2 regions of the Delftia sp. SD018 genome follow, and region 1 is predicted to be linked to the other one. Evidence: riboswitches for the same ligand, from Rfam matches in the RefSeq annotation. Region 1 holds a riboswitch; the other holds the start of a gene.
What was found. A riboswitch is a leader RNA that binds a small molecule or an ion and turns the genes downstream of it on or off. The one in region 1 is predicted to bind glycine.

Region 1 (6,010 bases):
ACCGCATGACGGCCCAGGCTGGCGCCTTCGCCGCGCAGGCAGGCAAGGCGGCTGCACCGGCGGCCAAGGCCCCGGCCGGAGCTGCCAAGGCGGCTGCGAAAGCCCCACCGAAAGCTCCGGCCAAAGCGCCAGCCAAGGCGGCGGCCAGGAAGACGGCGGCAAAGACCACCGCAAAGACAACAGCCAAGGCACCGGCCGCAGGCAAGGCGCCGGCCAAGAGCCGGCCACCGCGCTGAGCGGGACGGCGGCACCCATGGATGGTCTAGAGCCCTCCGCAAGCCGGGCGCTGGCAGGGCTAGAAAGAAGGTTGGAATGTCGTTGTTTCCTGTAGGCCATGCCAGCCATTCCGACTGGCGCGCCGCGGCCGATGCGGTGCTGCTGCAACTGCGCTCGCAGATGGCCGATCCGGGCCACGCGCAGCGGCCCCGACTGGGCCTGGTGTACCTGTCCCACGCGCATGCCGCCCATGCAAGGCCGCTGCTGCAGCATCTGGCCAGGGCCTTGCCCCATGTGGCGGACTGGGCTGGCTGCTCGGCCGGTGGCGTGCTGGCCATGTCCCATGAATACCTGTCCGGCTCCGCGCTCGCGGTGATGCTGCTCGATGTGCCGGCCGCGCACTACCGCCTGTATTCGGGCCTGGCGCCCTTGCATGCGCCGGGCGGCGAGGCCGGGTTCACGGCCCATTCGGCCCTGGTCCATGCCGGAGGCGGCCAGCCCGAGCTGGCCGAGTTGCTGTACGAGCTGTCCGAGCGCACCGAGTCCGGCCTGCTGTTCGGCGGCGTGGGCGATGACGGGGACGATGGCGTGGAGGGCGTGCAGATCGCCTGCCGCACCGAGGACCTGCATGCGCAGCATGCGGATGCGCGCGGCATTTTCAGCGGAGGCTTCTCGGGCGTGGCCTTCGGTGCGGGCGTGCCCTGCATCACGGGCATGGCCCAGGGCTGCGTGCCGCTGGGCGAGGGCCTGGAGATCACCGAGGCGCGCGGCGCCCTGGTCACCGGGCTCAATGGCGATCCGGCCTTGCAGCGCCTGCTGCAACTGCTGGGCGTGGAGCTGGAAGGCAGCGACTGGCAGCCCGCGCTGACCACGGTGCGCAGCACGCTGGCGGCCATTGCGCCGCCGGGCCGGGGCATGGCCCACGGCGTGCTCACCGAAGAGGCCCAGGTGCTGACCCTGGTCGGGCTGGACCCGCTGCGCCAGGGCGTGGCCCTGTCATCGGCCGTGGAGGCCGGGCATTCGGTGATCTTCTGCCGCCGCCAGGCCCAGGTCGCGCGCCAGGAACTGCTGCAACTGGGCGCTGCGCTGCGCGATGCGGCGGAGCCTGAGGAGGCGGCGCCCGAAGGCGAGGCACAGCCCCGCATCCGTGGCGCCATCTACATCAGTTGCCGGGGCCGCGGCGGCGGCCTGTTCGGCGGCCCCGATGCCGAGCTGCGCACCCTGCGCCACGCACTGGGCGATGTGCCATTGATCGGCTTCGTCGCCGAAGCCGAGATCATGGACGCCCGCCTGCACCGCTTCGCCGGGGTGTTGACGGTGTTCACTGCTTAGGCGTCGTACACGCCGTACACGCCGTACACACGGTACACACCGTCCGCACCTCAGACCGCGCGCGGGCGCACCGTGCCTGCGCTGCGATCCGGGTCCATGACTGCAGCTCCCAGAAAATCGAAATCCACGGCCGGCTGCCTGCCGCTGACCAGGTCGGCCAGCGCCATGCCGGAGCCGCAGGCATGGGTCCAGCCCAGCGTGCCGTGGCCGGTGTTCAGGAACAGGTTGGCGATGGGTGAGCGTCCGATCAGCGGCACATTGCTGGGTGTGGCGGGGCGCAGGCCGCTCCAGAACTGGGCGCGCCCGGTATCGCCGGCGCCAGGGAACAGCTGCTGCACGCGCCGCACGATGGCCTCGCAGCGCACGGGGTCCAGGTTGCGGTCGTAGCCGTTGAACTCGGCCGTGCCGGCAATGCGCAGGCGGTCGCCCTGCGCGCCGGTGTAGCGCGAGAACACCAGCTTGAACTCATCGTCCGTGAGGCTGACCTGGTAGGCCTTGGCGGGGTCCAGCACCGGCAGGGTCACGGAGTAGCCCTTGGCCGGGTAGATGGGCAGGCGCAACCCCAGCGGCTGGGCCAGCAGCGGGCTGAACGAGCCCATGGCCAGCACATAGGCGTCGCCCTGGATGCGTTCGTAGCGGCCATCGGCATTGGTCACCTCCACATGGTCGATATGGCGGCTGGCGCCTGCGCCCGTGGTGCGCAGCGCCATGACGTGGTGGCCGTGGCGGAACTGCACGCCCGTGGTGGTGGCAATGCGTGCCAGCTCGCGCGTGAACAGGTTGGCGTCGCCCGATTCATCCTCGGCCGTATAGGTGGCGCCCGCTATCTGCCCGCGCACATGGGCCAGGGCCGGCTCCAGGCGCACGGCTTCGTCGGCGTCGATCAGGCGGCGGTCGCAGCCCAGGGCCTGCATCTGCTCGGTGGGCTTGAGCGCGCCCTCGAACTCGCGGGCGTTCGTGTAGAAGTGCAGGATGCCCTGCATGCGCTGCTCGTACTGGATGCCGGTGTCCGACCGCAGCTGCTGCAGGGCCTCGCGGCTGTAGGTGCCCAGGCGAACGATCTGCTGGATGTTGTGGCGCGTGCGCGCGGGCGTGCAGTTGCGCAGGAAGGACAGGCCCCAGAGCCACTGGCGCATGTCGGCGCGCAGGCGGAACAGCAGGGGGGCATCCTGACGGCCCAGCCAGCCCAGCAACTTCAGCGGTGCGCCGGGGTTGGCCCAGGGCTCGGCATGGCTGACCGAGATCTGCCCGCCGTTGGCAAAGCTGGTTTCGGCGCCGGGCGCAGCCTGGCGGTCGATGACGGTCACTTCATGACCGAGAGATTGCAGATAGTAGGCCGAGGCGGTGCCGATCAGGCCGGCTCCGAGAACGATAACGCGCATGACAATGCCCTTTCAAAGGCATGTGCCGGTCACGCGGAAGCTGGTAGCTATGGATTCAATAGCAAGCAGCCGGCGTCCGTCGTGACGCAGCTGCCGCTCCCCCTGTCCTTGGTACCTGAGAGATTCACCGCCGTCCATGGGAACGGGGCTTGCTCCTTCGGTGCGCCGCATATTGCGTGCGGCGGCTCTCCAGACGGCATGTTGTGTTTGCAGTACGGAACCTGAGCGTGTATGGGAGTTTGCGCCTTCGGTGAGGCTCGGCACCGTGGTGCCCGCCTGCTCTCCTGCAGGGGCGATTCTATGTGGCTTGCGCAGCCGGTTCCAGTCGTACTGGGGATACCACCAGTTACTACCTGTATGTGGTGTGGCTGATTCAGGGTATTCCCTAGATCGCTCAAGCGCCTCCCTCGTAGCGCTGGCACGAGCCTTCGATTTCATGTAAAAAAACTATTGAAATAGAAAAAAACATGATTTAGCCTATCGATGTGTGCAGTGGTTTGTCAGTGCATGTTCTGGTCGATTGGACCTGCATGGGTTAACCATGAGTTGTGTATATGTCTGATAGGCGACTTACCGTTGCACAGGTGCAGGTCCATGGAAACTGGCCCGGCACTGAAAAAATACAAGCACGGTGAATATGGTTTGTGGAGGGAGGAATGATTTGCGTCGCAAACCCGACTGAAGGTGTGTCCGGCTCAATGGGCAGCGGAGCAGCTCGCAAACGTTGATGGAAATCCACCTTTTTGATTGACGCGCAGGATCTGCGCGAAACATTTTGCTTCCAACCTCACCGGCTGCAAGGTGAGTTGTGAGCTCGTGATTCAAATAGAACTATTCGAGGTACGGCGATGCAAATGCGCTGGGTACAACTGATGGCTATTGCCATTGGGAAAATCATTTTCCTGTCATATCTCCTTGAGAAAACGGGGAATATCATGCATGCTCTCAATCGCCTGCCTGGTTCGGCATTTTTTCGCAAGTGGCGTGCAGCGAAGTGCCTTTTCTCTTTGCTGCTGCTTTCATGCGCGGGTATCTCATCCACGGCACTGGCGGCGACCGTCGTTTTCACGGTCACTGACAACAGCGACGCTCCCAATGCCAATGCAACGACACCAACCACCTGTGTCAGCACGCTGGGAGGCACCTTTGCTGGCGCATGTACGCTGCGAGCTGCCATTCAGGCAGCCAACTACACGCTGCAAACGCTGGATCCGAGTGCCGATGTTTCCATCGTCTTTGCGCCGACACTGTCTACGTCGGTACGAACCATACAGAGTGGGACATCCAAGGATGCGGCCGGAAACCTCCATCCGTATGTCGACAATCAGACGGTTTACGTGCGCTGTGCCAATACATTCGTCAGCGGAGCCCAGTCCGGCGCCGTGACGGGAGCCACCAATGCCTGTGGTCAAACCCAGATGATCAGCGGCGGCGATACGGGCACCACCACTGGTGCCGGTGGTGCCTGGTACTGGCTCAAAGGCACCGTGCCAGCCGGCACGGGCTCATTGACCATCGATTTCGGGGGAGTCATACAAGTCCAGAACTGGGCGGACTCCGCCTGGGAAACCTTTTATCTTGGTGGGAAGAATATCACTCTCACCAATTCGCCCAACATGACCTGTGGCGAAGCGGTATTCGTCGTTGGCTCCTCAGCAAACAATGTCATCATTGATCGCGTCGGTCTGGTGAATGTGGCGCCAACCCCTGCGGGAGAGGGGACGCCGTTCAACTGCGAGCTGTACGCGGAGATTCATCAAGGCGCACAAAACGTATTCTTTGCCAATAGCACAATCAACTCCGCGATATGGAATGGAAATTACGGCAATAACAAGGGCTCGGCCATTTCCGTTGCCGCAAGCAACGGTGCAGGCACGGTTTCCAACATCGTTGTCGATAATTTCACGGTAACGAATCTGCCCAACCCTATCGGGGGAATGCAGCTCGAGCAGTTTTTCCAGGTCATGTCGAACATGACCGTCAACGGATTGACGATCAAAAATTCGAATATCGCACTGAGCCCGACTGGTGGAAATGCGCCCAGGGCCGTGGTGTCGGTTGATGGAACGATCAGCCTGGCCAATGGAATTGGTCTGGCCGTGACGGGTAATACCTTCTCGCTGCCTATCGCCGCCTATACCGGGTCATCGCCAACGCATGTGTCGGCACCAACGGTGAATACGGCAGCCTCAGGCACGACGCAGGTAGTGACGGCGACCGATAACAACTTCACTGGCGGCGGGGACGGGGTGAATATCGGTGGTACGGGTACGGCACCAGGATTGATTGGCAACAACAAGATGACAAGCCAGTCGAGAAGTGCCATTCGTATCACTACGCGTGATTTCTTCAAGATTTCTCAGAACACGCTGTTTTCCGTGCCTGTGGCTGCAAACTCAGGCATCAGTTTGCTGACGACGGGCAATGGACAAACCGGATGGACCCCCACCCTTGGCGTTGGCGCCAGTGACACCGCCGCCTGCACCTGGACATTCAATATCACGGCAAATGCCAATGCGAGCGAGCCGGCACCGTATACGGTGGAAGCCTTTTGGTCGCCGACCGGCGCGGGCGTCAACGATGCGCAGGTCTATCTGGGCTCCGAAACCATGGCCGGAGCCTCGGGAACGCTGACCGTTCCTTCGTATCTCAGCGGCCAGGTGCGAGTCACAGTGACGGACAGCAATTCCGGTGGAGCCCAGACCTCGCAGCTTTCAACGGCGGCAAGCGTCACCGGTTTTCCCTGTGCCCTGAAATCCGGCGTTCTGGCGACGACCAACAATCAACCTGTCGGCAGCAGCGACTTGCTGGAGGTCTACATTGTTGACGGCCAAGGCAATGCCTGGACGGGGGGCAGTGACACCGTTACCTTCGCAGCGCCGCCTGCAGGTGTCACGTTCAATGGCAGTTCCGCCGCAGTCAGCTGCACGACCAACTCCAGCGGAAAGTGCGCGTCTCCCATCAATGCCAGCAGCAGTGTCGCCGGAACATTCACGACACCCGTGACCTTGTCGTCGTCAGTCGCAGGTGCCACGTTCTCCAATCTTCCATTGGGTGGAAGTCCGGTATCTGGCGCAGTG
Region 2 (6,010 bases), on a different contig from region 1:
GGAAGTGGTAGCGGCGCGGGCGCTTGTAGGCGGCCAGGCGGTCGCCATGGACCAGGAAGGCGTCCAGCGCCTCGGCCGTGGGCGTGGCGCCAGGCTTGGCGACCACGTGGGCGGCGACGATCTGGCCCCAGCGCTCGTCGGCCTCGCCGATGACGGCGACCTCGAGCACATCGGCGTGTTCGACCAGCGCGTCTTCCACTTCGCGGGGATAGACGTTCTCGGCGCCCGAATTGATCATGTAGTCGATGCGGTCGCGGATCCAGAGATAGCCGTCGTCGTCGATGTGGCCCAGGTCGCCCGTGTGGTACCAGCCGTGCGCCAGCGCGCGGGTGTTGGCGTCAGGGCGGTTGAGGTAGCCGGCCATCATGCAGGGGCCGCGCACGAGGATTTCGCCCACCTCGCCGGGCAGGCAGGCCTCGGCCGGGTCGGTGGGGGCGTTGTCTTCGCGCAGGCGGGCCACGATGAGGTCATGGCCCATGGAGGGCAGCCCGGCCGAGCCCGCGTGCGAGAGTTGCTCGCGCGGCAGGAGGATGGACATGCAGGGCCCCATCTCGGTGGTGCCGTAGACCTGGACCAGGTCGCTGCCGACCTTGCGTGTCCATTCGCGGATCAGGTGCGGCGCCATGGAGGCGCCGCCGTACTCCACCAGCCGCAACGCGGGCGCCTGCTCGGGCGAGGCGATGGGGTCGGCCAGCAGCATGGTGACCATGGTGGGCGCCGCGAAGAAGAAGCTCACGCGCTCTTCGCGGATCAGGCGCCAGGCCTCGGTCACGTCAAAGCGGCGCAGCAGCACCTGGGTGGCACCGGCCTGCAGGCGCGGCAAAAAGCTGGTGTGCAGCTCGGCCGTGTGGTTGAGCGGCGCCATGGCCAGGCCCACGTCGTCGCGCGTGAACTGCATGGTCTGGTGCATGAGGGCGTTGTGCGCCAGCTTGCTGCGGTGCGTGTGCAGCACGCCCTTGGGCCGGCCCGTGGTGCCGCTGGTGTACATGAGGATGCAGGGGTCGCTCTCGCGCACATGGGCCTGGGGCGGCGCGCTGCTGCGGCCCCAGGCCAGGGCGGACAGGCGCTGCGTGGCCCAGACCGGCAGCGGGTCGGCCGGGGCATCGTCGGCAAAGATCCAGTGCTCGATGCCTGCGCCAGTGCCGCCGCCTTCGGCCTTGAGCAGGGCCTGGGCGCGTGCGGCCACCTCGCCGCCCTCGTGCTCGAACACCAGGGCGCGCGCAGCGCCGTCCTTGAGGATGAAGGCCAGCTCCTGCGCCGCCAGCCGGTAGTTGATGGGATTGAAGATGGCGCCCAGGCGCGCGGCCGCCAGCATGGTGAAGACAAAGGCTGGCGTGTTGTAGAGAAAGGCCGCGACCACGTCGCCATGGCCTATGCCCAGCTCGGCCAGGCCGTGGGCGTGGCGGTTGACTTCGGCATCGAGCTGGGCGTAGGTCCAGGCGCGGCGCTCGCCGCCCTCCCAAGCGACCAGGGCTTCCTTGTTCGGCAGGTAACGTGCCGGCCAGGCCAATGTGTCTCCCAGCGTCTGCTGCATGTGCGCTTCTTCCTTCTCGCTCACGAGATTTCATATATCGATGCATCTCAATGTAGGAGATTTTTTAGACAGTTATGCAATTTGCAAATGCATTCATGCAGGCAAGCGCATGGAGCTGGGGCCGGCCCGCGGAAATCCCGAAGCCGCGCGGACGCTGGCCGCAGCTAGAATGCGCCGGTCAGGAGAGAGTGCCCGCCCGGCCGCAATGGTCACAGGCAGCGGCACCGCCGAAGGCGCAGGGTTCGTCCCGAACGCTCAGGCAAAAGGACTGGCACCGCCTGCCGCCACGGCCGCAGGCGTTCCTAGCTGGAGAGAGATGCAGGGCACGGCGGTGTGTCCCATCCACCGAAGGAGCAAGCCCCACGCCTGGAAGGTGCGGGTGAATCTCTCAGGTAAAGCGGACAGCAGGGCAGGACATCCCGGGATTCCGGGATGGCGTTGTGCCTTGCCCCTTGCCGAAAAGAGAGTCCATCCTTGACCGCTGCCTCCACCACCGATCTGCTCAAGACCCCGCTGTTCGACCTGCACCAGGAACTGGGCGCGCGCATGGTGCCGTTTGCCGGCTACTCCATGCCCGTGCAATACCCGCAGGGGCTGATGGCCGAGCACCTGCACACGCGTGAGGCGGCAGGCCTGTTCGATGTCTCGCACATGGGCCAGATCAGCCTGCGCGGCCCGGATGCCGGCGCGGCGCTGGAATCGCTGCTGCCCATGGACGTGCTGGGCCTGGGCGAACACCGCCAGCGCTACGGCCTGCTGCTCAACGACGCGGGCGGCATTCTGGACGACCTGATGTTTGTGCGCCGCGAGGACGACCTGTTCCTGATCGTCAACGGCGCCTGCAAGCATGAAGACCTGGCGCACATAGAGGCCCGCATCGGCCAGCGCTGTGAAATCGAGCCCCAGTTCGACCGGGGCCTGCTGGCGCTGCAGGGCCCGCAGGCAGCAGCCGCCATGGAGCGCCTGCTGCCCGACACGGCCGGACTGGTGTTCATGACGGGCGGCCACTTCGACTGGGAAGGCGCCGAGCTGTACATCACGCGCAGCGGCTATACCGGCGAGGATGGCTTCGAGATCTCCTTGCCCGCCAGCCACGCCGAGGCCTTTGCCCGTGCCCTGCTGGCCCAGCCCGAAGTCAGGCCCGTGGGCCTGGGCGCGCGCAATTCGCTGCGCCTGGAAGCCGGCCTGTGCCTGTACGGCAACGATCTGGACACGACCACCACCCCGGCCGAGGCCGCCCTGAACTGGGCCGTGCAGAAGGTCCGCCGCATTGGTGGCGAGCGCGAAGGCGGCTTTCCCGGCGCGGCCACCGTGCTGGCCCAGCTGCAGTCGCCCGAGCTGCTAACGCGCAAGCGCGTGGGCCTGGTGGCCCTGGAGCGCGTGCCCGTGCGCGAAGGCACGGAGCTGCTGGATGCCAGCGGCCGCAAGGTCGGCCAGGTCACCAGCGGCCTGCTGTCGCCCACGCTGAACCAGCCCGTGGCACTGGGCTATGTGGAGCCGGGCAGCGCCGCCATCGGCACCACGCTGCAGGCCATGGTGCGCGGCAAGGCCGTGCCCATGCAGGTGCAGGCCACGCCCTTCGTGGCGCCCCGCTATCACCGCGGTTGAGGACAGCCTGCGCGCTTGGCGTGGACCGAGTTCGGCGAATTCGTTTTTCCCGCCATCGCATGCCGCTACAGTGCGCACTGACCTTTCTCAAACCGCCTTTCACAGGTTTCTTTTCAGTTTCTATCGGAGCAAGCCATGAGCATCCAGTATTCCAAGGACCACGAATGGATCAACGCCGCCAACCCTGACGCGGCCATCGTCGGCATCACCCTCCACGCGCAGGATGCGCTGGGCGACGTGGTGTTCGTCGATCTGCCCGCCGTGGGCACCAGCTTCAACCAGGGCGATGTGGCCGGCGTGGTCGAGTCCGTCAAGGCCGCCGCCGATGTCTACATGCCCGTCAGCGGCGAGATCGTCGAAGTCAACGAAGCCCTGCGCGACGACCCCTCCCTGGCCAACAGCGACCCGCTGGGCGAAGGCTGGTTCTTCAAGGTCAAGCTCAGCGACGCAGGCCAGCTGGCCGCGCTGCTCGACGAAGCCGCCTACACGGCCTTCGCACAGAGCAACTGACGCCACTTTCCGGCCAGGACGGGCGCCAGGGCCCGCCCTGGCGCTTTTCAGCTTTTGAGACAGGTCCCTCCATGCTGATGTCCTCCACCCAGCCCCTTGCCGTCCTCGAGAACGCCACCGAATTCGTGGCCCGCCATATCGGCATCGCGCCCGAAGACGAGGCCCACATGCTCAGCGCCATTGGCGCGGCATCGCGCGATGCGCTGATCGACGCCATCGTCCCGCCCTCCATCCGGCGCCACCAGCCCATGGCGCTGCCGCCAGCGGCCACCGAGGCACAGGCGCTGGCCGAGCTCAAGGCGCTGGCAGGCCGCAACCAGCTGCTCAAAAGCTTCATCGGCCAGGGCTACTACGGCACGCACACGCCCGGCGTCATCCTGCGCAACATTCTGGAGAACCCCGCCTGGTACACGGCCTACACGCCCTACCAGGCCGAGATCTCGCAAGGCCGCATGGAGGCCCTGGTCAACTTCCAGACCATGGTCTGCGACCTGACGGCCATGCCGATTGCCAACGCCTCCATGCTGGACGAGGCCACGGCGGCCGCCGAGGCCATGACGCTGGCCAAGCGCTCCGTCAAAAGCAAGAGCAACCGTTTCGTGGTGGCGGGCGATGCCCACCCGCAGACCATCGAGGTCATCCAGACGCGCGCCGCGCCGCTGGGCATCGAAGTGCTGCTGGCCAACTCGCTGGAGGAATGGAACCAGCTGATGGAGGGCGACTACTTCGCCGTGCTGGCCCAGTACCCCGCCACCAGCGGCCGCATCGACGATCTGCGCGCCGACGTGGACAAGGCCCACGGCAAGCAGGCCGCCTTCATCGTGGCCACCGACCTGCTGGCGCTGACCCTGATCACGCCGCCCGGCGAATGGGGTGCCGACATCGTGGTGGGCACCACCCAGCGCTTTGGCATGCCCATGGGCGCGGGCGGCCCGCACGCCGCCTTCATGGCCTGCCGCGACGAGTTCAAGCGCTCCCTGCCCGGCCGCCTGGTCGGCGTGAGCGTGGACGTGCATGGCAAGCCCGCCTACCGCCTGGCACTGCAGACGCGCGAGCAGCACATCCGCCGCGAGAAGGCCACCTCCAACATCTGCACGGCCCAGGTGCTGCCCGCCGTGGTGGCCAGCATGTACGCCGTCTACCACGGCCCCGAGGGCCTGGAGCGCATCGCCCGCCGCGTGGCCTCGTACACGGCCATCCTGGCGCGCGGCCTGGCCGAGCTGGGCGCGCCGCTGCGCGAGGTGCCCAGCTTCGACACGCTGAGCCTGCACACGGGTGCGGCCACCCAGGCCATCGTGGAGCGTGCCGTGTCCCTGGGCGCCAACCTGCGTGTGTATTTCAAGGAATACCTGTGCATCTCGCTGGACGAGACCACCACGCGCGCCGACGTCGAGCTGCTGTGGAAGATCTTCGCCCGGGACGGCCAGACCCTGCCCAGCTTCGCCGCCTTCGAAAAGGGCGTGGAGCCGCTGATCCCTGACAGCCTGCGCCGCAGCAGCGACTTCCTCACGCACCCGGTGTTCAACACCCACCGCTCCGAGACCGCCATGCTGCGCTACATCCGCCAGCTGTCGGACAAGGACCTGGCGCTGGACCGCAGCATGATCCCGCTGGGCTCCTGCACCATGAAGCTCAACGCCACCAGCGAGATGATTCCCATCACCTGGCCCGAGTTCGCCCAGGTGCACCCCTTTGCCCCGGCCGACCAGCAGCAGGGCTATGCGGAACTGGACAAGCAGCTGCGCGACTGGCTGTGCCAGGCCACGGGCTACGCCGGCATCAGCCTGCAGCCCAATGCCGGCAGCCAGGGCGAGTACGCTGGCCTGCTGGCCATCAAGGGCTGGCATGCGAGCCGGGGCCAGTCGCACCGCAACGTCTGCCTGATTCCCAGCAGCGCCCACGGCACCAACCCCGCCAGCGCGCAGATGGTGGGCATGCAGGTGGTGGTCACCGCCTGCGATGCCAACGGCAACGTCGACATGGCGGATCTGGCGGCCAAGTGCGAGCAGCACAGTGCCAACCTGGCCTGCATCATGATCACCTACCCCAGCACGCACGGCGTGTTCGAGACCCAGGTCAAGGAGCTGTGCAAGCTGGTGCATGACCACGGCGGCCGCGTCTACGTGGACGGCGCCAACATGAACGCCCTGGTGGGCCTGGCCGCGCCGGGCAGCTTCGGCGGCGATGTCAGCCACCTGAACCTGCACAAGACCTTCTGCATTCCGCACGGCGGCGGCGGCCCGGGCGTGGGCCCGGTCTGCGTGGTCGAGGACCTCGTTCCGTTCCTGCCCGGCCATGCCACGGCGGGCCTTGCGGGCGGCACGGGTGCCATCAGTGCCGCACCGCTGGGCAATGCGG

Region 2: it holds a riboswitch for glycine, as region 1 does, so the genes downstream of both, gcvT (glycine cleavage system aminomethyltransferase GcvT) here and INR38_RS25895 (D-amino acid dehydrogenase) in region 1, are expected to answer to the same signal.

The regions. Positions count from the first base shown of each region.
Region 1 is NZ_JADDRN010000038.1:3,571-9,580, reverse strand. It holds gene INR38_RS25905 (PhaM family polyhydroxyalkanoate granule multifunctional regulatory protein) at 1-236, shown strand, start outside; gene INR38_RS25900 (FIST N-terminal domain-containing protein) at 313-1,548, shown strand; gene INR38_RS25895 (D-amino acid dehydrogenase) at 1,599-2,930, opposite strand; glycine riboswitch at 3,023-3,133, opposite strand; partial or broken gene INR38_RS25890 (invasin domain 3-containing protein) at 3,779-6,010, shown strand, end outside.
Region 2 is NZ_JADDRN010000043.1:5,655-11,664, forward strand. It holds gene INR38_RS26720 (fatty acid--CoA ligase) at 1-1,534, opposite strand, end outside; glycine riboswitch at 1,704-1,815, shown strand; glycine riboswitch at 1,831-1,949, shown strand; gene gcvT (glycine cleavage system aminomethyltransferase GcvT) at 1,967-3,142, shown strand; gene gcvH (glycine cleavage system protein GcvH) at 3,278-3,652, shown strand; gene gcvP (aminomethyl-transferring glycine dehydrogenase) at 3,724-6,010, shown strand, end outside.